4 regions of the Frankia casuarinae genome follow, and region 4 is predicted to be linked to each of the others. Evidence: riboswitches for the same ligand, from Rfam matches in the RefSeq annotation. Region 4 holds a riboswitch; each other region holds the start of a gene.
The links. A riboswitch is a leader RNA that binds a small molecule or an ion and turns the genes downstream of it on or off. The one in region 4 is predicted to bind cyclic di-AMP.
Positions count from the first base shown of each region.

Region 1: linked by a shared signal. The riboswitch ahead of FRANCCI3_RS01435 (C40 family peptidase) and the one ahead of FRANCCI3_RS22095 (transglycosylase family protein) in region 4 are both predicted to bind cyclic di-AMP.
Region 2: linked by a shared signal. The riboswitch ahead of FRANCCI3_RS21465 (transglycosylase family protein) and the one ahead of FRANCCI3_RS22095 (transglycosylase family protein) in region 4 are both predicted to bind cyclic di-AMP.
Region 3: linked by a shared signal. The riboswitch ahead of FRANCCI3_RS15020 (peptidoglycan-binding protein) and the one ahead of FRANCCI3_RS22095 (transglycosylase family protein) in region 4 are both predicted to bind cyclic di-AMP.

Region 1 is NC_007777.1:329,477-334,401, reverse strand. Features, by position in the region: gene FRANCCI3_RS01450 (PhzF family phenazine biosynthesis protein) at 1-307, opposite strand, end outside; gene corA (magnesium/cobalt transporter CorA) at 532-1,791, shown strand; gene FRANCCI3_RS01440 (hypothetical protein) at 2,006-2,392, shown strand; cyclic di-AMP (ydaO/yuaA leader) riboswitch at 2,744-2,910, shown strand; gene FRANCCI3_RS01435 (C40 family peptidase) at 2,916-4,022, shown strand; gene FRANCCI3_RS01430 (PHB depolymerase family esterase) at 4,542-4,925, opposite strand, start outside.
Region 2 is NC_007777.1:5,064,809-5,069,733, reverse strand. Features, by position in the region: gene FRANCCI3_RS21475 (hypothetical protein) at 1-202, opposite strand, end outside; gene rlmB (23S rRNA (guanosine(2251)-2'-O)-methyltransferase RlmB) at 445-1,536, shown strand; gene FRANCCI3_RS21465 (transglycosylase family protein) at 1,742-2,122, opposite strand; cyclic di-AMP (ydaO/yuaA leader) riboswitch at 2,125-2,300, opposite strand; gene FRANCCI3_RS21460 (peptide deformylase) at 2,798-4,447, opposite strand.
Region 3 is NC_007777.1:3,537,429-3,542,353, forward strand. Features, by position in the region: gene FRANCCI3_RS15010 (asparagine synthase-related protein) at 1-319, opposite strand, end outside; gene FRANCCI3_RS28215 (lasso RiPP family leader peptide-containing protein) at 316-426, opposite strand; gene FRANCCI3_RS15015 (AfsR/SARP family transcriptional regulator) at 620-1,456, opposite strand; gene FRANCCI3_RS15020 (peptidoglycan-binding protein) at 1,714-2,463, opposite strand; cyclic di-AMP (ydaO/yuaA leader) riboswitch at 2,955-3,153, opposite strand; gene FRANCCI3_RS15030 (alpha/beta hydrolase) at 3,713-4,258, opposite strand; gene FRANCCI3_RS15035 (four-helix bundle copper-binding protein) at 4,897-4,925, opposite strand, start outside.
Region 4 is NC_007777.1:5,213,014-5,217,938, reverse strand. Features, by position in the region: gene FRANCCI3_RS22105 (adenylosuccinate synthase) at 1-1,104, opposite strand, end outside; gene FRANCCI3_RS22100 (DUF3151 domain-containing protein) at 1,196-1,630, opposite strand; gene FRANCCI3_RS22095 (transglycosylase family protein) at 1,716-2,435, opposite strand; cyclic di-AMP (ydaO/yuaA leader) riboswitch at 2,438-2,627, opposite strand; gene FRANCCI3_RS22090 (transglycosylase family protein) at 3,101-3,778, opposite strand; cyclic di-AMP (ydaO/yuaA leader) riboswitch at 3,785-4,019, opposite strand; gene fbaA (class II fructose-bisphosphate aldolase) at 4,925-4,925, opposite strand, start outside.

The sequences.
Region 1 (4,925 bases), 550 kb from region 4:
CCTCGCCGCCGGCCGGGCGGAGGATCTCCGGATGGCCACCGAGCAGCCGACCCAACAGCCAGGCCGACCCCACCAAGGCGTGCCCCGCCATGGGCAGCTCCCCGGTGGGCGTAAAGGTGGCCAGCTCCGCCAACTCCGGGTCGTCGACGAAGACCGTGGCGGGGCAGCCCAGTCGGCGCGCGACGACGGACCGCTCCCGCGCGTCGGGCAGCAGCTTCGCGGCATCCAGCACCACGGCGAGCAGGCTGCCGCCGGCGCCCGTCTCGTCGGCGAACACCCGAAGCGTGCGTACCTCGATCCCGATCACTCGATCCTCCCTGTGACGTATCCCATGCGCCGGACGTGTATCTCACCCTTCGTGCCACACCACGCCGGCACAGTTGCCAGGCATCCGCGTCCACGGTGAAGCCCGGATCGCCTCCGGACGGCCGGCACCGACTTGTCACCATGAAGGTTCACCAGCGGGGAAGGGCGTGGGAGATGCCGACAGGTGGACCTGGACATGGATCGGCGGCAGGGAAGAAGGCAGTGATGCGGGACGACGCGGTGCCGGGCGAAAGGGTACGCGACGAGACGGTACGCGAGACCCGGGGACGCGACGTTGATGGCGCGCGCCCGGACGGCGGCGACCACGGCAGCCAGCATCCCGTTCGGGAGGTGCTGGGGGACGCCCTGGAGCAGGCGTCGGCCAACGCCCATAAGCTCGCCGGCGCGCTGACCCGTCCGGTCTCCCTGGTCCGGGTGGGTCGCAAACGACGCGGGGCGCCCCGCTCCGAGCTACCGCGGACACCGGACGGGCGCGTCATGGCCTGCGGCGTGTACAGCCATGGCCGGCGGGTCACCATGGACATCGACCAGGCCGACGCGCTGCGGTTGGCGCGGTCCGAACGCAACGGGTTCGCCTGGCTCGGCCTGTTCGAGCCGAGCTACGAGCAGCTCACCGCGATCGCCGAGGAGTACAGGCTGGACAAGCTCGCGGTGGAGGACGCGGTCACCGGCCACCAGCGCCCCAAGCTCGAGCAATACGAGAACCACCTGTTCATGGTGCTCAAGACGACCAGTTACGTGGAGCACACCCAGGTAACGGGCACCTCCGAGGTAGTCACCACCGGCGAAATCATGATCTTCCTCGGCGAGGACTTCGTCGTGACCGTGCGGCACGGCAGGCACGGGGAGATGACGAAGCTGCGCGGCCGGCTGGAGGCCAACCCGGAGATGCTCCGGCACGGCCCGACGGCCGTGCTGCACGCCATCTGCGACAGCATTGTGGACGACTACGTCCGCACCGTGGAAAGCATCCAGGCCGACGTCGACCAGATCGAGACGGGCGTCTTCCATCGGGATCAGAAGCCGTCGACGGAAAGCGCCTACCAGATGAAACGCGAGCTTCTGGAGCTCAAGCACGCGGTGCTGCCGCTCGCGGGCCCGTTGCGTACCCTCACCATGGACGCCCCCACGATGGTCGACGTGGCGATGCGCCGTTACTTCCGGGACGTCGCCGACCACCTCGAGCAGGTCAGCGAGCGAATAGCTCACTTCGACGAGCTGCTTTCCTCCGTGCTCCAGGCGACGCTGACGCAGGTGACGATCGCGCAGAACGAGGACATGCGACGGATCAGTGCCTGGGTGGCGATCGGCGCCGTCCCGACCGCCGTCGCCGGGATCTACGGCATGAACTTCGACCACATGCCGGAGCTTCGTCAGACGTGGGGCTACCCGGCCGTCCTGGCCGTCATTACGACGATCTGTCTGTTTCTCTACCGTGCGTTCAAGCGCAACGGCTGGCTCTGACACCGACCTGCATGCTATGCGCGCATAGACCACGACAATGACGGCAGATCCATAGTCCCTTTTTACTATAAGTTGGCTGACGCGACGTATCCGTACGATGGGTTACCCCTGGCCCGCCACGTCGGTTACCGTTACCAACCGTGTCGGAGCAACCGGGTCTCGCGCCAGCCGCTCGGCGCGGTCCCCGCCGACCCCCCACCCCTCGGGGGACTCCATGACCTCGCCTGACCCCAAGAGTCGTAAAACGGCCATCCTGCCCGATCGGGGCGATCTCATCGCGGAGCTCGCCGGCCGGCTGGAGGCCCTCGACGCGCTCCTCAACCGGCTGGAGGATGCCGAGCGGCAGGCCGCCGACGCCAGCGAGCATCTCATCCGGACCCGCCGGTGGCAGGAGGACACGGTCCGGACCATCCAGGAGGAGCGGGCTCGGATGCGCCAGCGCCAGCACGCCCTCGACGAGCTCGCCGACCACGCCCGCGCCGCGGTCGAGGCGCTGGCGCACCACCGCTCGCTGCCCCGTGAGGTCCACGAGCTCGCGGTCGAGCTCCAAGTGCTCGATGCGGCGGGATTCCTCACCCGCCGCGGCTCCCGGTCCCGCTGAGGGGGGTGCACACCCGGCCTCACCCGTCGACTACTTTAAGTAGTCAAAATCGCCCACGGGCCGCGGGAGGGCTACCCGCCCGCCCGCCTCTCACCCGGACCGGCCGCCGCCGCGGACCCCACACGCAACGAAAAACCAGCAGGACAAACGGGGCGCGAAGGGCCTTAGGGCCGCCCGGTCAGCCCGGCCGACCGCGCGGGCCGCCGACGCCGCGCGACGGGAACTTCAACGCGCACTCGCTGTAGTTGGGAAGGACTAGTGTTTACCCACCCCATCCAAGTGGACTAGTCTCACGCCGACGTCACGACAACACCGGGCCGAACGCCGAGTCCTGCCCCCGGCCCCGGTGTCCCCTCCGAGTCGTCATCAGGGGCAGGAGCGGGGGACCCACCTCCACCGGCCGGCGCCGATCCGCGGTGTCGACCTAGGGGTGAAGCTCGACGCGTGAAGGTCACGCGAGAGCCGGGCAGCCCAGCCCGAACCCGACAGCTCACTTCGCAGGCGCACGGGAAGGAATACACCGTTGTCCGCGCAAAGCGTGCAGCTCGACGAAGAAACGCGAGGCGCCGGTCGCGGCCGTCACCGCGCACCCTCCGCGCCCCCGGCCGCCCGCAGCCGGGCCCGGGCCCGCGCCTTCGCCGCCGTGACCACCGGGACCGTCGCGGTCTCCGGAGTGGCTCTCGCCGGCTGCGCCACCGACATCAACGCCGACGCCGCGAAGGACGAGCAGCCGAACACCGCTCCGATCACCCTCGCCGCGCAGATCGGCTCCCAGGCCGCCCTGGGGGGCAGCATCGCCGCCGCGGCGGTCAGCACCCACGGCTCCACCTCCCTGCTCGGCTCGACGGGCGGTGTCGACGCCCCGCCCCTGGCCGGCAAGGTTCAGGTCGGTCTCCGGGTGACCAACCCCGACGTGAGCGTCAGCGCGGACCAGCCGATCGACATCGGCTTCTCGCTCTACAACGAGCAGACCCACGAACCGCTGGCGAACCAGCTGGTCAAGGTGCAGGTGAAGCTCCCCACCGGGTGGGCCACCTTCAAGCACCTTTACACCAACGCCCAGGGCTACGCCTCCTACACGGCCCGGGTGCTCACCACCACGAATGTCACCGCGGTCTTCGACGGCACGGACGCCCTGCAGTCCGCCCGCTCGGCGAACGACGCCACCCTGCGCGTACGGCCGGCGCCCACCCCCCGGCTCGTCCGCAACGCCGCCTGGTCGGATCTCCTCACGACAGGGGACGCCGCGGACCAGGCGTCGGTTCCGGTCCCGTCGAGCTCCCTCGGGGAGAAGGCCGTCTACCTGGCCTCCCTGCAGGCCGGCAAGCCCTACGTCTACGGTGCGGAGGGCCCGAGCTCGTTCGACTGCTCCGGCCTCATCCAGTACATCTTCAAGCAGCTCGGCAGGAGCGTGCCGCGGACGACCGACGCCCAGTTCGCCGCCGCCACCCGGGTGTCGCAGTACAACAAACAGCCCGGCGACCTGATCTTCTTCGGGACACCCGGGAACATTTACCACGTCGGCATCTACGCGGGCGACGGCATGATGTGGGCGGCGCCGCACACCGGCGACGTCGTGTCGCTCAAGAAGATCTATACCACCTCCTACTACGTCGGTCGGATCCTCTAGCGGCCGGTCGGAGCCGGCGCACCGCCCTCATGCCGACGCAACGGCTCACCCGGCTCCGGTGGATCGCCTTCGCGGCTGGGGCGCGGACCACACGAGCCCTGCCAGTCCACGAGCGGCCGGCTACCGAGCCCCTCTCCAGGCGCCGACCCGAAGCCGTGGAAGCCGGACCCGGGACTCCCACCCACCGGCGAAGCCGCGGACAGACCAGCAAGCGGGCCCTGTCACCGCCCGACAACCCGCCTATGTGGTTCCTTTCCAGCTCTCCGGACGGGCCCTCCTTCCGGTGGGACGGACGTCAGATCTCCCCCCCATCTGACGTCCGTCCGGCCGGAAGGCCCCCGATTCCGCCGGCCTTCCCTCGGATTCCCCCCCCATCCGCACGGGAAGGCCGGCGGGCCTCGGGCCCCGGCCGACCAGGTCCGCCGATGCCGCTACCCCCCTCCCGGCGGCATCGGCGGACTTCAGCCCTCGGTCTCTGCCCGGTGCGGAAACCGCCCGGCCCGCTCGCGGGCGCCGCGGTCAGGCCCCCAGCCGGTGACCAGACGAGAACTTCCACAGGGTCTCGCTGACCTTCCGGTCCCAGGAGGCCTCCGGGGCCCGGCCCTCCGGGACACGGTCCTGGCAGGTCGGCCCGGGCTCCGGGTCGAACTGCCCGACGACGCCGACCGCGGCGAACTCCGGCTTACCCGGGGCGCAGGCGGCGGTCAGGGCCAGCCGGGCACCCTCGCCGATCCCCCACACGTAGACCCGGTTCGGATCCACCTTGGTCCGTTTCGTGGAGACGAAGCGGACCACGTCGCGCAGATAGCGCACGTCGGCCCCCTCGGGTCCGTCGATCCGCCACGTGCCGCCCACGGCTTCCGGGAAGGCCACCGCGAAGTCGCGGGAGTTCGCGAGCTTGCC
Region 2 (4,925 bases), 150 kb from region 4:
ACCCGCCGAACGCCCGCGACGGCGTGCCGCGCGGCCCGGCAGCCGTGACGAGCGCGGTACCGTAGGCCTCCACTCCGCCGAGCGTGGTGAGACTGGCATCGAGATCGTCGATGTTGATCAGGTGGCTCCCCGCCTTCGCCATGGGGCACCAGCGGTCTTCGGCCCGCGACCACCCGGCGGCGGGTGGAAGAACGATGCGCACCTGACCCTCCTGACGCCGGTGAGGAGCGGCCGGACCACATCAGGTCGGGCCGTGGGCCTGCCGGCCCTCAGGATAGGGCGCCGGGTCCCCGGAAACGGCCATGTCGAGGTATGCCCATGGCAGAGCTCCTCCGCCGAGTTCCCGCCGAGCTCTCGCCGAGCGCGCCCCGACACGCCGGTGTCGTCCGCCGTATACCGTGGTCACATGGTCATTCCCCGGGCGTGTACTGGTCGGTGGTCCTGATGGCCGGCGCCGCTCGCCGGGACAGCGGGATCGCCCGCGGCGGTCAGGGCGGTCGGGCCGCCAAGGCCGGTTCCCACCGCAAGGGGGCCTCCACGGGCAGCGGCGGTCACGGCCGCAAGGCGCTGGAGGGCCGTGGGGCCACTCCGCCCGCGCAGCTGCGCCCCGGCCATCCCGCCCAGCGTCGTGCGGCGGCGGCTGCGGCGGCCCGTTCCGCCTCGGCCGGAGCCGAGCGGGGTCGAGCGGCCGCCGGCCGGCGCGGGGATGGTGGCCGCGCCGTCGCAGCTGCGGCCACCACCGGGCCGAGCGCCGTGGGGGGTTCCGCGGGGGCCGGGCGCCCACGGCGGACCGAGGGCGACGAGCTGGTGGTCGGGCGCAACGCGGTGGTCGAGGCGCTGCGGGCCGGGGTACCGTCGTCGACCCTTTTCATCGCCGGCGGGCTGGACTTCGACGAGCGGCTCGCCGACGCCCGCCGGCTCGCCGGGCGGGCCGGGATCGCCGTGGCCGACGTCGGCCGCACGGATCTCGACCGGATGTGTGGCACCGCTCCGCATCAGGGTCTCGCCCTCGTGGTACCGCCGTTCCGGTATGCCCATCCGGATGATCTCCTCGCCCGCGCGCGCTCGTCCCCTCCGGGTCTGCTGGTGGCGTTGGACGGGGTCACCGATCCTCGCAACCTCGGGGCCGTGGTGCGCTCGGCCGCCGCCTTCGGTGCCCACGGCGTCGTCGTTCCGGAGCGTAGGGCCGCCGGCGTGACCGCCGCGGCCTGGAAGACCTCGGCGGGGGCTGCCGCCCGGCTGCCGGTGGCGCGCGCCACCAACCTCGCCCGCACGCTCGTCTCCTACGCGGCGGGCGGCCAGTTCGTTGTCGGTCTGGCCGCGGACAGTGAAGTGAGCATCGACGAGCTCACGATGGCGACCGACCCCCTCGTCCTGGTGATCGGTTCCGAGGGACGCGGGTTGTCCAGGCTGGTCGAGCAGCGCTGCGACGTGAGGGTCCGGATCCCCATGGCGGGTGCGGTGGAGTCCCTCAACGCGGGGGTGGCCGCCGGGATCACGCTGGCCGAGATCGCCCGCCGCCGTCGGATCGGCTGAGCCTGCCGATCGGTGGGTCCGCCGGGTCTCCGCCGGGCGGGGCCGCGGAAGTTGAGCTGGCCGACGTCGCCGTGACCGGGAAACCGTGACCGGGAAACGTAGCGCGCAGCCCCGTGTCCCGGACGGGACACGGGGCTGCTGACCGCGCGCCGATCAGTACCGGCCGGGCGCGGACGGTGAAGGCTGGCGCGGGAAGTCGGGCAGCTCAGATCTTGTGACCCCAGCACGGCTTCGAGGCGTACCAGGGGCTCGTCCCCTGCTGGGCGTACAGGATGCGGGCGCGCTGCCACTGCTCGGCGACGCTGGCGTGCTGCGGCAGACCCTTGCCGCCGACCCCGTGCCAGGTGCTGGGCAGAAACTGGAACAACCCGCCGGCGCCGATGGAGTTGACCGCGCGGGGGTTCCCCCCGGACTCACAAGGGATCACCTTGGAGAGGAAGTGGTCGGCGTTCGTCGACGCGCTGGCCGGTTGGGACAGCGCGAGGCCACCGCCGATCGAGGCCGCGAGAGTGGTGGCGGCGATCAAGGCCCGGGAACCGAGCCTGATGCGGTTGAGACCACGAGCGAGCGAACGAGCGTTGGACATTGAGTTGCCCTTCCCCACGCCTGCGAGGTGAGCTGTCGGGTTCGGGCTGGGAATGCCCGGCCGCGCATCGCGGCTTCACCCCGAGGACGTCTTTTATCGGCGCCCGGAATTGGTTCCCCCGCTCCTGCCAAAGGTTTGATTCTCGTCGAGCGGGGGCAGGATTCGGCGTGCCGCCCGACGCATGCCATCAGGTGACGGCACGGCAACGAACATAGCTGAGAGTGACCCGGGAAAAACAAGAGTACGTGAGGATGCACACAGTGCACCCCACTTACTTGTCCCGATCTTTTTAATGGTGTTTCGCGCCCGCGTGCGCGCCCGATCCTAGAGGTTGTTCAGTGGGCTGAAAATCCCCAGTTCGTGGCTGGGTCGTCACGCTGACGGTAAACAATACGCGATGCGTGGGGAATCTGTTCCGCCGCGTGGCGATCGAGCCTCCACTACCCGCTGCCGGCAGTCTCTAACCAGGTTCCGAAAAAATCTGTGTCGACGTTCCGGCGGACCCGCACCTATCGCCTGCTTTCCGGACTATACGGCACGAGGGAACCATGTCATATGTCGGATCTAACAGTCCGTGTCGGACACCCGGTCCCGGCGCTGCGCCGTCGGCACGTCGGCACGTGGGCACGTCGGCATGCCGACGTGCCGCCCGCGGGGCGGGTGCGTTCGGGTTGGTCAGCGGTTGTAGGACCAGGCCGAGCCGGTACCCCGGTACTGCTCCACCGGGATCGGTGTGGTTCCGGCCCGCATCCGATCCGTGTAGAGCTGACCGTGCAGGTGATCGATCTCGTGAGCGACGAGCCGCGCCAGCCCCTGCCGATAGACGGTGATGTGCCGGTTGCCATCGATATCGGTGTGTTCGACGTGCAGCTCCAGCGGCCGGGGGACGAGGCCACGGACGTCGAAGAAGCTCAGGCAGCCCTCGTACTGCTCGTCGGTCTCTCGGGAGGTCTCGATGACGCTGGGGTTGAGCAGCGTGAGCGTGTCGCCGCCCGCGGTACGCACGATCGCCGCGGCGCGGTTGATGCCGACCTGCGGCGCGGCGATGCCCAGGCCCTTGCCGAAGGTGTGCAGGGCGGACACCCGTTCGAGGGCGGAGGACAGTTCGGCGACGACCCGGCGCGCGTCTTCGGCCTCGTTGGGCAGAGCGAACGGGCGGGCCGGCTGCCGCAGGATCGCCTCACCCTCCTGCACGATGCCGACGGCCGCCATCTGATCGCTGGGACGTGTTCCGGTCTCCGTGGCCGGATCACGTTCCGGCACGGTGGCCCGGAAGTTCCATTCCAGCCGGTAGCGGGCGTGCAGCGGCGGCTCGGTGGTCGACCAGGTGAAGATCCGCCGGTCGCCGGAGTCGGTGCGGGCGACTGCGGTCCGCAACGGGAAGGCATCGGCGGTCATCGACGTCTCCATGCCCCAGACCACGGGATCCAGCTCGGCCGGAAAGTCCAGCCGCACCGAGAGGAAACTCGTCGGTACCCGCACGGCACGCTGGAACCACGGCCCCCACTTCTCCCTGCTTACCTGGTAGCTGTAGTTGATCCACGCCGATTCGCCGGGATAGAGCGGAAATCGTCCTCGGCTGTTCTCGAAGAGCAGCCAGACCTCCTTGAGCGCGTCCCAGTCGGTCTTGACCTGCCAGGCCATCTGCTCGCCGCCACAGTGCGCGCTGAGCTGGAGGTCCTCCCAGCGCAGCGGATCGGATCGGTACAACCGCGCGGAGCGTTCCGGATCTCCCGGGAACCGGTCGACCGATATCCGCATCAGATACCGGGTTACCGGTTCGCTGCCGGCGTTGAGAAGACGTCTTCGCTGGTGGGCGACGTACATGCTGTCGTCGTAGCGGAGTTCGGCCCGGTCCTCCTCGACGACCAGGCCCCCCGGTCCGGGGGGGAGCCGGCCCGGGCTCTCGGCGACGACGGGGCCGGGGGCCGGGGCCGGGTCGACGGAGGGGGTCGCGACGTGGGCTACCGGCGTCGGGCCGGATCCGGCCGGAACCGTTGGCGGCCCGGGCGGCTCGCGCACGTCCCGTGCCGCCTCCCACGGCCGTGCGGCCAGGTGGAAATAACTGCCCGGGATGCGCAGCGCGTCGGTGATGCGTTCGATCAGGGAGAGCCGGGCGATGTGGTCCTCGCCCTGCATGATCCGGCTGACCCTGCTCTGGCTGAGCCCTTCCACCGGAGATGCGATGCGATTCTGGCTGGCACCGTCGTACTTCTTCATCAGCCGGAACACCGTGCGGAAGTCCCGCGTCGCGCACGCCGCCCGGAAGTCCTCCCGGGCCAGCAGCCTGGGCGATACCCGGTAAGGTCCAGATTCGTACGACATCGAAACGGCCTTCCATGTCGGTACGGTCGGTGAAGGCCGGAGTGAAATCGGGCGATCAGTCCTCCGTCAGTCGACACATCAGGATAACGACGCCATGTCAAACGGGCACAGATGTCCGGCTGAATGCTCGACTGTCGGGTATCCGACAGCGCGGGATCGGCGGTTTCCCCGATCTTTCCGGGTTTTTGTGGTAAGGCGGATGTCGTGTCTGACTCCTTGCGGACAGCGACGGCTGCTGGTGGCGTGCTGTCGCCGCCGGCCGGGGTGACAGGAGGCGCACCCGCCGCCTGGAAAGAGCTCGTTCCACCCAAGGAACTAGGTCTTCGTCCCGTGGCGATCCGGGCTGCCCTAGCGGCGCGATCCGGGCCTGATGCCCACCGATGCCGCCTCGCTCCTCGATGTCCGACGGCCCGTCGCGGCGGACAACTGTGGAGGGTTAGGCACGGTTTGGCGGCCGTAAACCGGTTCGCCTCCCAAT
Region 3 (4,925 bases), 1.7 Mb from region 4:
TGTCGATTTCGGCGATCACGTGGTAGTCGCCGGCCACGGCGCGCGCGAGGTCGAGAGCGTGCACGTCACGGGCCGAGAGAAGCAGCCGCAGGAGCTGTCGCGCGTTGGTCGCGGCACACCCGATCAGGGCCAGCCGCGAGCGCCCGGCGACGGCACTGACCATGGCATCGTCCGGCCAGTTGCCGACGATCCACGGCCGCCCGGAGGCATACCGCAGCATGCGACGAGCCCCCGGCGGACGCACGACGGGATCACGGTCGGCCAGCACCAGAAACCAGCAGGACGGAATCGGGACCACCGCCACCCCGGCCGCCGTCACGCAAAACGCCGCCAGGAGTAGTCACGCCCCCAGCCCCAGCGGCCGTTCGTCACTGCGGCGAAGCTGCCGGCATCTTCCAGTCGCGGGGGGAGGTAGATAGCCTTCATCGTCTTCTCCTCAGCGGTTTCCGCGCGCCCTCGCCCCGGTGGCGTGCGCCCCGGTGGTGATACACGGCGGCGCCGCGCGCGTGGCCCGGGCGCCGGCCGGCTGGTCCAGCCCGTATGGTTGAAATTCCCCCGCCGGGTTCACTGGCGGTTCAGCTGACTTCCGGCGCACGACTCGGCCGGCACGGCCGTGGCATCAGGTGACCCACGAGTCCGGATTCAGTACATGCTGATGGGCACGCCGCAGTTCGACACCGGGCTCGATCCCGAGTTCGGTCACCAGCCGCCGGTAGACCGTCTGGTACTCGGCCAGTGCCTCGGCCCGCCGGCCGGTGTGTTCCAACGCAAGGATCAGCTGGGCCCAGAGACGTTCCCGGGTCGGATGTTCGACCGTGAGCGCCCGCAGGGTCGGCAGCACCCGGTCGTACTCGCCGAGGGCCAGGCGGGCGTCGATCAGGTCCTCGCACACCGCCCAGCGAGCCTCCTCCAGCCGGAGGACCTCCGCGCCCGCGATCTCCGCCGGGAGCTCGTCGAAGGCGTCCCCCCGCCACAGCGCGAGGGCGCCTTCGAAAAACCCGGCGGCGCGTTCCGGCGAGCCGGCGCGCACGGCGGCGCGGCCCTGCTCGGCGGCCGATTCGAACCGCTTAGCGTCGATCTCACCGGACGCGACGACCAGGCGGTACTCCCCCGGCCGGCTCTCGATGCGCCCGGGGCCGTTCCCCCCGGCTCCGGACGTGTCCAGGGGCGGCCGGAGGGTGTGCCGCAGCTCCGAGAGATAAGTCTTGATGTTGCCCCCGGCGGAGCGCGGCGGGGCATCCTGCCAGAGCGCGAGCCGCATCCCGTCCACACTCACCCACTGGCCGGCGTGCAGCAGCAGGGTCAGCAGCAGTATGCGCTTCTTGCGCTGGTCGATGCGGACCTGCTCGCCCGAGGATCGCCGCACCTCCAGCGGCCCCAGGACCGCGAACAGGAGACCGGCCCCGGTCACGGAGGATGCGTTCGGACTCGCCTCAGGTAGGTAGTCGTCGAGCATCGTGGCTCTCATCGATCGGGCCCCCGTTTCGGTTTTCCCGTGCGGGCCGGCTGGTCCCGTGCGGGCCGGCTGGTCCCGCCCGGGCCGATGCCGTCTCCCGACCCGGTGCTCCCGGCCGGGTGCTGGCCCGGTGGCTGAATACCCCCACCTCACCCCGGGTAGTCATCCGGTGCGTGCGGATATCGAGCAGCGCCCTCGGGCGGGTCGGGAACACCGGCCGGCGGCAGCGGAGCCCGGTCGGCGGGCCTCGATCAGAGTCAGATCCCGAGCTTCGCCCGCGTCTGCGGTCCGACGATCCCGTCAACCACCAGACCGTGCTTCAGCTGGAAGTCCTTGACCATGTGGTTGGTCTGGTACCCGAACTTCCCATCCACGCTGATCGGGTAGCCAAGGCTGGCGAGCCTCTTCTGGATCTGGTGGACGTCGAGGCGGAACCCGAGGCCGACGGCCAGCGACGGGTAGCGGGCCGCGGGTGCCACCACGGCCGCACGCACCGGGGCAGCCAGCGAGGAGTAGGAGATGTTCGTGAACCGCACGCCGCGCGAGACGGCCGCCGCCGCCGCCTGTCCCCGGGCCAGGTAGCGGTAGTGCAGGCCGTTGGTGTAGGCGCTCCAGGCGGTGATGCCCTGGCCTTCACAGACCTTCTTCGCCGCCCAGGCGTTGACGGCCGGGTCGTAGAGGTTGCGGTTACCCACCCAGCCGGCGTGGGCCCGCATGTTGATCTGCCACAGGCCGCGCGAGTCCTCGCCGTAGGTGGCGTGGGCGTAGGGGTTGCCGCCGGACTCCGCAAGAGCCACCGCGACCCAGGTGGCCAGCGGAACGCCGCGGCAGCCGGGCAGTCCCGCGTTCGCGGCCGCGCTGGCGATCGTCACATCGGGGACCGTGGTGGCGGCCCTGGCCGGGCTCGCGGTGGCGAACATGCCGGCGCCGGCGCCGATCACACCGACGGCGGCGACAACGGCGCCCCGGGTCCGGGTGGAACGTTTCCGATGCTTTCCCTTGGCCATTTCTTTGACATCTCATTTCGGTGTCGTCGAACACAGACGGGTGATCGAGGGGAGGGATGCCGCTCGAAGGAGGGCGAGCGGAGACGACCGCGCTGGAGAAGGGCAGCACCCAGTGCCGGTCTGCCGGTGCGCCGAGAGGCCGTCCGGGGACGACCGGGGACGACCGATCGACGCGCCCTGGGGATCCCGGGGTCGATGGGCTGAACAGCACGGCAGGCGGCCGTGGTCATTCCGTTCCAGGCCTGGCGGGCCCGGTGGACGGCAGGGGTCAGCCGACCACAGACGACGAGGCCGGGTGGCTTTCAGCCGAGCTGGTGGTATGGCGCGTCAGCGCGATCGGCCGGTACGGGCACCGACCGGATGGCACGTTCTCGCGAAGACGTCAGGGCGAGAACGGCGCCCCGTATGGCGGGGACGCACCGCGGGTCGCGCCGAACGGCGTCACGGTCCAGAAGACCGGAGCCGAGCGTTCCTGAAACACAGGCAACGTCGAGTCCTTCCCGTACGCCTGCGAGGTTAGCTGTCGGGTTCGGGCCGGGAAGCCCGGCCGTTTCCGCGGCGTGCGCGTAACGGCTTAACCCCAAGGGTGGCCCGCAACGAGCCACCCGGAGGAACGTGGTTCCCCCGCTTCTGCCCAAGATCTCTCGGAGGGAGCTGCGGACCGTGGACAGAACTCGGCGTCGGCCCGGAGCTGTTGATACCCCGCAACCGTAGCGAACTACAGACCGTAGTGACAAGTACGAGTTGTGCCGAATCTGGGCGCATGTTGGTCACGATGCGTGCATAACGCTGCGATGCCGCAACTCTCGGACATCAATAGCAGCTACCGGTAGCGACGCAGATCACCCGTCACGACCGGATCTTGGCGATATGGCCGGTCTGTCGAGACGGGGACCGGTGGCCACGAGGTCCGGTAGTCACCGGGACCGCCCGGCCGTCCGGCAACCCAACCCCGGCAACCACGGCAACCACGGCAACCACGGCAACCACGGCAAGCGGGAAGCCTGGCCCGGGGGTCGGGTGGCGTGCGGACGGGTACGCAAACGCGAACGGCGCAGGCTTCGAGCCTGCGGCTCGAAGCCTGCGCCGTTGGAAAACGGACGATGCGGTACGGGACGGACGACTGACCCGCGGATTCGCGTGATTCGCGCCGGCACCCGCCGAGGAAACACCTGCTGAGCGGTTGGGCCTCCCGCGAAGGCACACCCCGATCGGACCGGCACGCGGGCGCGCCCGGCACCGGGCGAGATCAGTCGACCGACCGGTCCCGCTGCCGTTGCCGTGGGGCCAGCCGCGGGACACGGAGGTTCTCGAGGAACAGCAGGATGTGCGCGCCGACCGCACGCCGGCCGGGGCCGGCGAGCACGCCATGCCCCCCGGGCAGCGACGCCAGCCGGGCCCGGCGCGCGGTCCGCGTCATCATGCGCGCCAGCGCAAGCGGGCTGACCTCGTCGCGCTCGGCATGGAGCAACAGGATCGGCAGGTCGGGAAGCGACCGTGGGATCGGTTGTCCCGGATCCTCGCCCGCGATCTTCCGGTACACCAGCGGCAGGTCGAGCAACACGAGGGCATCCGGCCGGACCGCTGGCGAACCGGCGCCGACCAACGCCCGCAGGGCCCCGCTGTCCGAACCCAGCAGGACGAACGGACCATCGGGGGCACGCGCCTCACCAAGGGCGAGGACGGTGTCTCTCCCATGGTCGAGAAACGTCACCTGATAGCCGTCGAGCGCGAGCCGGAAAGCTAGGCCCTCGAAATGTTCGGCGGATTCTCCACGACCGGGAAGAAGGACCACACTGGCTCTTCTCGAGTGGGTGGGATCACCACTGGGCCAGTAACGGGTTCCCGGCCCCCCCACATATCCACGGGGGCGCGGATGAAAGTATGACGACGAAACCATGGACGACACAGCATGCTCCGATCGGAAACCGTCCAGAGATGTACCCGGTACTGACCGGACATCGATACCGAGGCGGCTGGCGTCCACGCAGGCGATGACGATCTACGGACAGACCTATCGAGTGACCGTGAATCAGGAGAACGCCAGGGAGAACACCGAGAGCGAGGGAAATCCGAGGAGGCTAGTAAAGCACGTGAAGCGGCCGGGTCGGACAACCGGACGAGGCCGCTCGCAGGAAGTCAATGTGGCCACGGACGACCAGGGGGGTCATCCGACCCACCGAGGAGAACATGACCATATTTTGCCTATCCGACGGCTACCTGTCAACATGGTCAATATTGTTACTCAGGTGTTTCACCCCATGTCCGCCCGAGGATACGTAACCGTAGCCACCGGTCGTGACCGAGGCCGCGCATCATGTGCCGCGCATCATGTGCCGCGCATCATGTGCCACGCGCCGCCGCACAGCCGGACGCCGGGGCGGAGTCGGGTGACCGCCGGCTGCGCCCCGGCGCCGTCGGGCCGGACGCGGCTCAGGCGGCGGCGCCCACCATCGTGTTGC
Region 4 (4,925 bases):
CGGCTTGGCGTGGTGGAACTCGGTCTGGGTCATGGGCATCTCGTCAACCCGTTCGCCGCCGAGGTCGTAGCCGACGCAGATGGGCACCCGGTCGAAGCCCGACAGGACGTCCAGTTTGGTGAGGAAAAGGTCGGTCAGGCCGTTGACCCGCACCGCGTAGCGGGCGATTACGGCGTCGAACCAGCCGGTGCGCCGCGCCCGGCCGGTCGTCACGCCGAACTCCCCGCCGATGCGGCGCAGCTCCTCTCCGACCTTGTCGTCCAGTTCGGTGGGGAAGGGGCCGGCGCCGACCCGGGTCGTGTAGGCCTTGATGATGCCGATCACCCGACTGATCCTCGTCGGGCCGATGCCGGCGCCGGTGGCCGCGTAGCCGGCGGTCGGGTTCGATGACGTGACGAACGGGTAGGTGCCGTGGTCGACGTCGAGGAGGGTGCCCTGGGAGCCTTCGAGCAGCACGACCTTGCCCGCGCGCAGCGCCCGGTCGAGGATCAGACCGGTGTCGGCGATGTGGGGTTGCAGGCGTTTCGCGTAGTCGGCGTACTCCTCGACCACCTCGTCGAGCTCGATCCGGCGCCGGTTGTAGACCTTGGCCAGGACCTGGTTCTTCTCCCGTAGCACCAGTTCGAGCTTCTTGTGGAAGATGCCCGGGTCGAGGAGATCCTGCACTCTGATGCCCGTACGGGCAACCTTGTCGCCGTAGGTGGGACCGATGCCGCGACCGGTGGTACCGATCCGCGCCTTGCCCAGGTAACGCTCGATGACCCGGTCCAGCGCCCGGTGATGGGGCATGATCAGATGGGCGTTCGCGCTGATCAGGAGCCGGGAGACGTCGATGCCGCGGGCGGTGAGCCCGTCCATCTCGGCCAGCAGCACGCCCGGGTCGATGACGACCCCGTTGCCGATCACGGGAACGCAGTCGGCCCGCAGCATGCCACTGGGAATCAGGTGGAGCGCGTAACTCTCCGCCCCGATGACCACGGTGTGGCCGGCGTTGTTGCCACCCTGGTACCGGACGACGTAATCGACGGCGCCGCCCAGGAGGTCGGTCGCCTTTCCTTTTCCCTCGTCGCCCCACTGGGCACCGATGAGGACAAGAGCAGGCACCGGGCGAGGTTACTAGGGATGGCGGGGTCGTGGGGCCGGCTGCGGCATCCTCGCTGGTCTCCACCACCGACGCGGCCTGATGAACTCACTGTCAGGTGAAGCCGAGCTCACTGGCAGCGACGGAATCGCTGTCGGCCAGGAACGTCCGGCAGCGGGTGGCCTCCTCGGCCTCCCCGATGGCCGCGGCCGCCCGACCGAGAGCGGCGAGCGAACGCAGGAACCCGCGGTTGGGTTCGTGTGACCAGGGGATCGGCCCGTTGCCCTTCCAGCCCGAGCGGCGCAGGGCGTCGAGGCCGCGGTGATAGCCCGTGCGGGCGTAGGCATAGGCCTCGACGGGTCGTCCGCCGGTGAGCGCGAGCTCGGCGAGCGCGGCCCAAGGCACGCTGAACGCGGGCAGCCGGGCGGCGACGGCATCCGGCGGATCACCGGCGACCAGCGCATCGGTCGCGGCCGCGTCGGAGGGCAGGAGCGTCGGCGGCGGACCGGAGAGCAGGTTGGGCTTTCCCGAGGTGGACGGCGTCGTCATGAGTGCATCCTGCCCGACGACCGGCCGCACACGTCATGGAGGTCACCCCGGACGCGCTTGCCCTGCGCGCACGGTGACCGGTCGGTCAGGCCCTGACGCTGACGTTCCACAGATTCTGGCCGACGACCCCGGGTTGACCGTCGCTCACCCGGGTGAGGTACGAGTACAGCGCGGCGATGCCCTGCGACTGCGGTCCGAACTTGCCGTCGACGGTGAGTACGAAGCCCTTCTGACGCATCCTGTCCTGCCAGACGAAGGCGTCCGGGCGAACGTCGTCGCTGAGGGACGCGTCGAGGACCGTGCCCCTGAACGAGCCGTCCCCCATCTCCCGGCGGGCCCGGTCCAGCGTCATGGGGGGTTCCACCGGGGTGATGGCCTGCTGGATGACGTCACCGGAGCCGCCCGGGACACTGGCCGGGCCGTTGTTGGTCAGGCCCATCTTGACCGAGCAGGACGGCCATGGCTGCCAGCCCCGCTGGTTGTAGAGCTTCGCGGCCGCCTCGTCCTGCGTGGCGGGCGATGCCTGGTACGGGCGGCCGGAGTACCCGAGCCCGTGCCAGGTCTGGTCGTCGAACTGGTAGGCACCGGAGAAGCCGTTGCCGGTGTTGACCGCGTAGTTGCCGCCGGACTCGCATTGGCGGAGCTTGGCGAAGTCGTCGGAGGTGGCCGCGCCCGCCGGAGCCGCGGTGACCGCGAGGCCGCTGCCGACGATGGCCGTGACCGCGCCGGTGGTGCGCAGGATGCGACCGGCGGGCGATGGGGCCTGCGGTGCTCGATGTCTGCCGCCACGACGCCCAGAGGGCATGTCAGTCCAATCCCGTCGCCTGCGGGGTGAGCTGTCGGGTGCGGGCTGGGATGGCCCGGCCGGAGGATCCGACCCCGGGTGGGAACCGCTCTCCACCATGGGCCGGGACGCACCGGCTTTACCCCAAGGACGCCGCTTGCGGCGCCCGAAATGTGGGTCCCCCACTCCTGCCCGCTGCGGTCGATGTTCGTTCCGGCCGCTCGTACGGGGGCAGGACTCGGCGTCCGTCCGGGCGGCCTCGCCGACGAGGCGAGTGAGCGGCACTCTAGCGAGAACCGCTCATGGAGCGCAAACCGGGGTGGTCCGGAGTAACCAGTGAGGATCGCGCGAATCGTGCCACTTCCATACAGGTTCCGCAGGTGGCTCGCTGGTCCTGCTGTTCCTCGTCGGCCTTGCCGAAGATCGGCTCTGCCGAAGATCGGCCCTGCCGGAGGCCGGTCAGGGTGCGGTCCTGGTGATGCTGGTGGTGGGTTGTACGGGCCGGCCCGTACGGGCCGTCAACCGGAGATCGTCCGGAGACAGGTCGGGCCAGCCCGTCGTCGAGGTGAGATCCCCTGACCGGTGTCGCCGGGGTGGGATGTCCGGTTCCCGCGGCGGTCGTCCCTCCGCCACGGGGGCGGAGCGAATGGATCAGCTGATGGAGCTGATGGGGCTGATGGGGAGGATCAGCGGAAGGTGGCCCGCCAGGTCGCCGGGCCGACGATGCCGTCGACGGCGAGTCCCTTGGCGGCCTGCAGGGCGCGGGCGACTGCGGCGGAGCGTGGTCCGTAGCGGCCGTCGATCGTGATCGGATAGCCCAGATGGTTGACGCGGGCCTGCCAGGCCCGCACGTCGTCACGTACCTGCCTGGCCAGTGCGGTCGTCAGGTTACGGGTGAATACGGGGGTGCTCATGGAGATGGGGCTGACCGTCAGCTCGCGGCGTTCCGTCGTGCGCGAGGCCTGGCCCGAGGAGCTCGACGAGCCGCCCGCGAGCTGGTCGGCGCCCATCCCGCGGCCACAGGCCGGCCACTGGCCGAAGCCGGACCGTCGGGCGAGCTTGAGCGCGGCCTCGTCCTGGACGGCCGGGGAAGCCTGGTGCGGCAGACCGCCGTAGCCGAGGCTGTGCCAAGTGCTGGCGGAGAACTGGTAAGCGCCGTAGTACGCGTTGCCGGTGTTGGTCGTGTAGTCACCGCCGGACTCGCACTGCCGCAGGCCCGTCCAGGTGGTGGCCGCATCGGCCGGCTGGCTGAGCGCGAAGGTGCCGCCCACCGCCGCCGCGAGTACTGGTGCGACCACGAGGGCCCGGGCCCGGCTGCGGGTACCGGCGCGGCATTGTCGGCCACTGATACGTGCGTCGGACATGTCTTGTGGTCCTTCCCCACGCCTGCGAGGTGAGCTGTCGGATTCGGGCTGGGAACTGCCCGGCCGTGCCAGGGATCCCTGGAGACGGAAGCCGCACCGGAAATACCTTTCCGGGTGGTCGTCGCACATGGCTTCACCCCGAGAGCATCGAATCCTTTCGATACTCGGAGATGGGTCCCCCGTTCCTGCCGCCCGGTTCGAGAAATCGTCGGCCAGGGGCAGGATTCGGCGTGCCGCCCGACGAATGCCCGACGTTGTTGCCGGGCACGGCGAAAACCATAACCACGCCGCCCGGCGAGTCGCCAAGCATTGAATAGGGTGCGTGAAAAAGAGCACACTCGGCGCGCCTGCTTGAGTAGGAACTGGCGGCCTGGTATCGCGCGTGCGCGCCCGCTCATCAACCTGGCGGTACGGCGTGCGGAGGCATTTGTGCTCGGCCGATCACCCTGTTTGCCGATGGTCGACGATGAGCGGAGAGTCCCACATCAGGCCAGATGCGTGACATGTCGACAAAGGCGTGACGGCCCTGCTACGAGATCGACGCGAGTGATCGGCCTGATACTACGCTTCGTCCATTGAAGCCTGTTTTTGTGAGAAAAACAACGGAAATCGGGCGGTAACTTGCGGCGTTGTGATTTTTGCACACGGCGGATTCAATCGGACACCGACTGTGAAAAGCGCCCGTCGGATCACCACAGTGGGCGAAGGGGTTCCCTGGGGGTGGGGCGGTAGGTGAACGGTTACCGAAGGTCCGGTGCGTGTCCGCTCATTTGGCCGAAACCTGCTGGTTGCCGGCGGGGGCGGCGTTACGCGAGGAGCGGGATGCCGCGCCCGCTAAACAGTGGTCCCCCAGCCGTCGGAGCGACCGGGGGACCGCGCGGGCCGGCATAGTACGGGAAATCGGCGGGTCGTGCATCGGACCGGGGCGGGTCGGATGTCCGCCGCGTGCCGGTCGTTCCGTCCGCCGGAAATGATGGAGAGGGTCGGACCGAGGGGTCCGGAGAATGTCCTCGGACGAGCGGCGGCGGTTGCTCGGTTGCCCGTTCGCGGCCGGCGGCTATCTGTCCGCTTGTCCGCCGGCCGGCGGACAAGCGGCCGGTATCCGACGAACCGATCCCGCCAGCCGGCGTGCGCTCCTGGGCCCGAC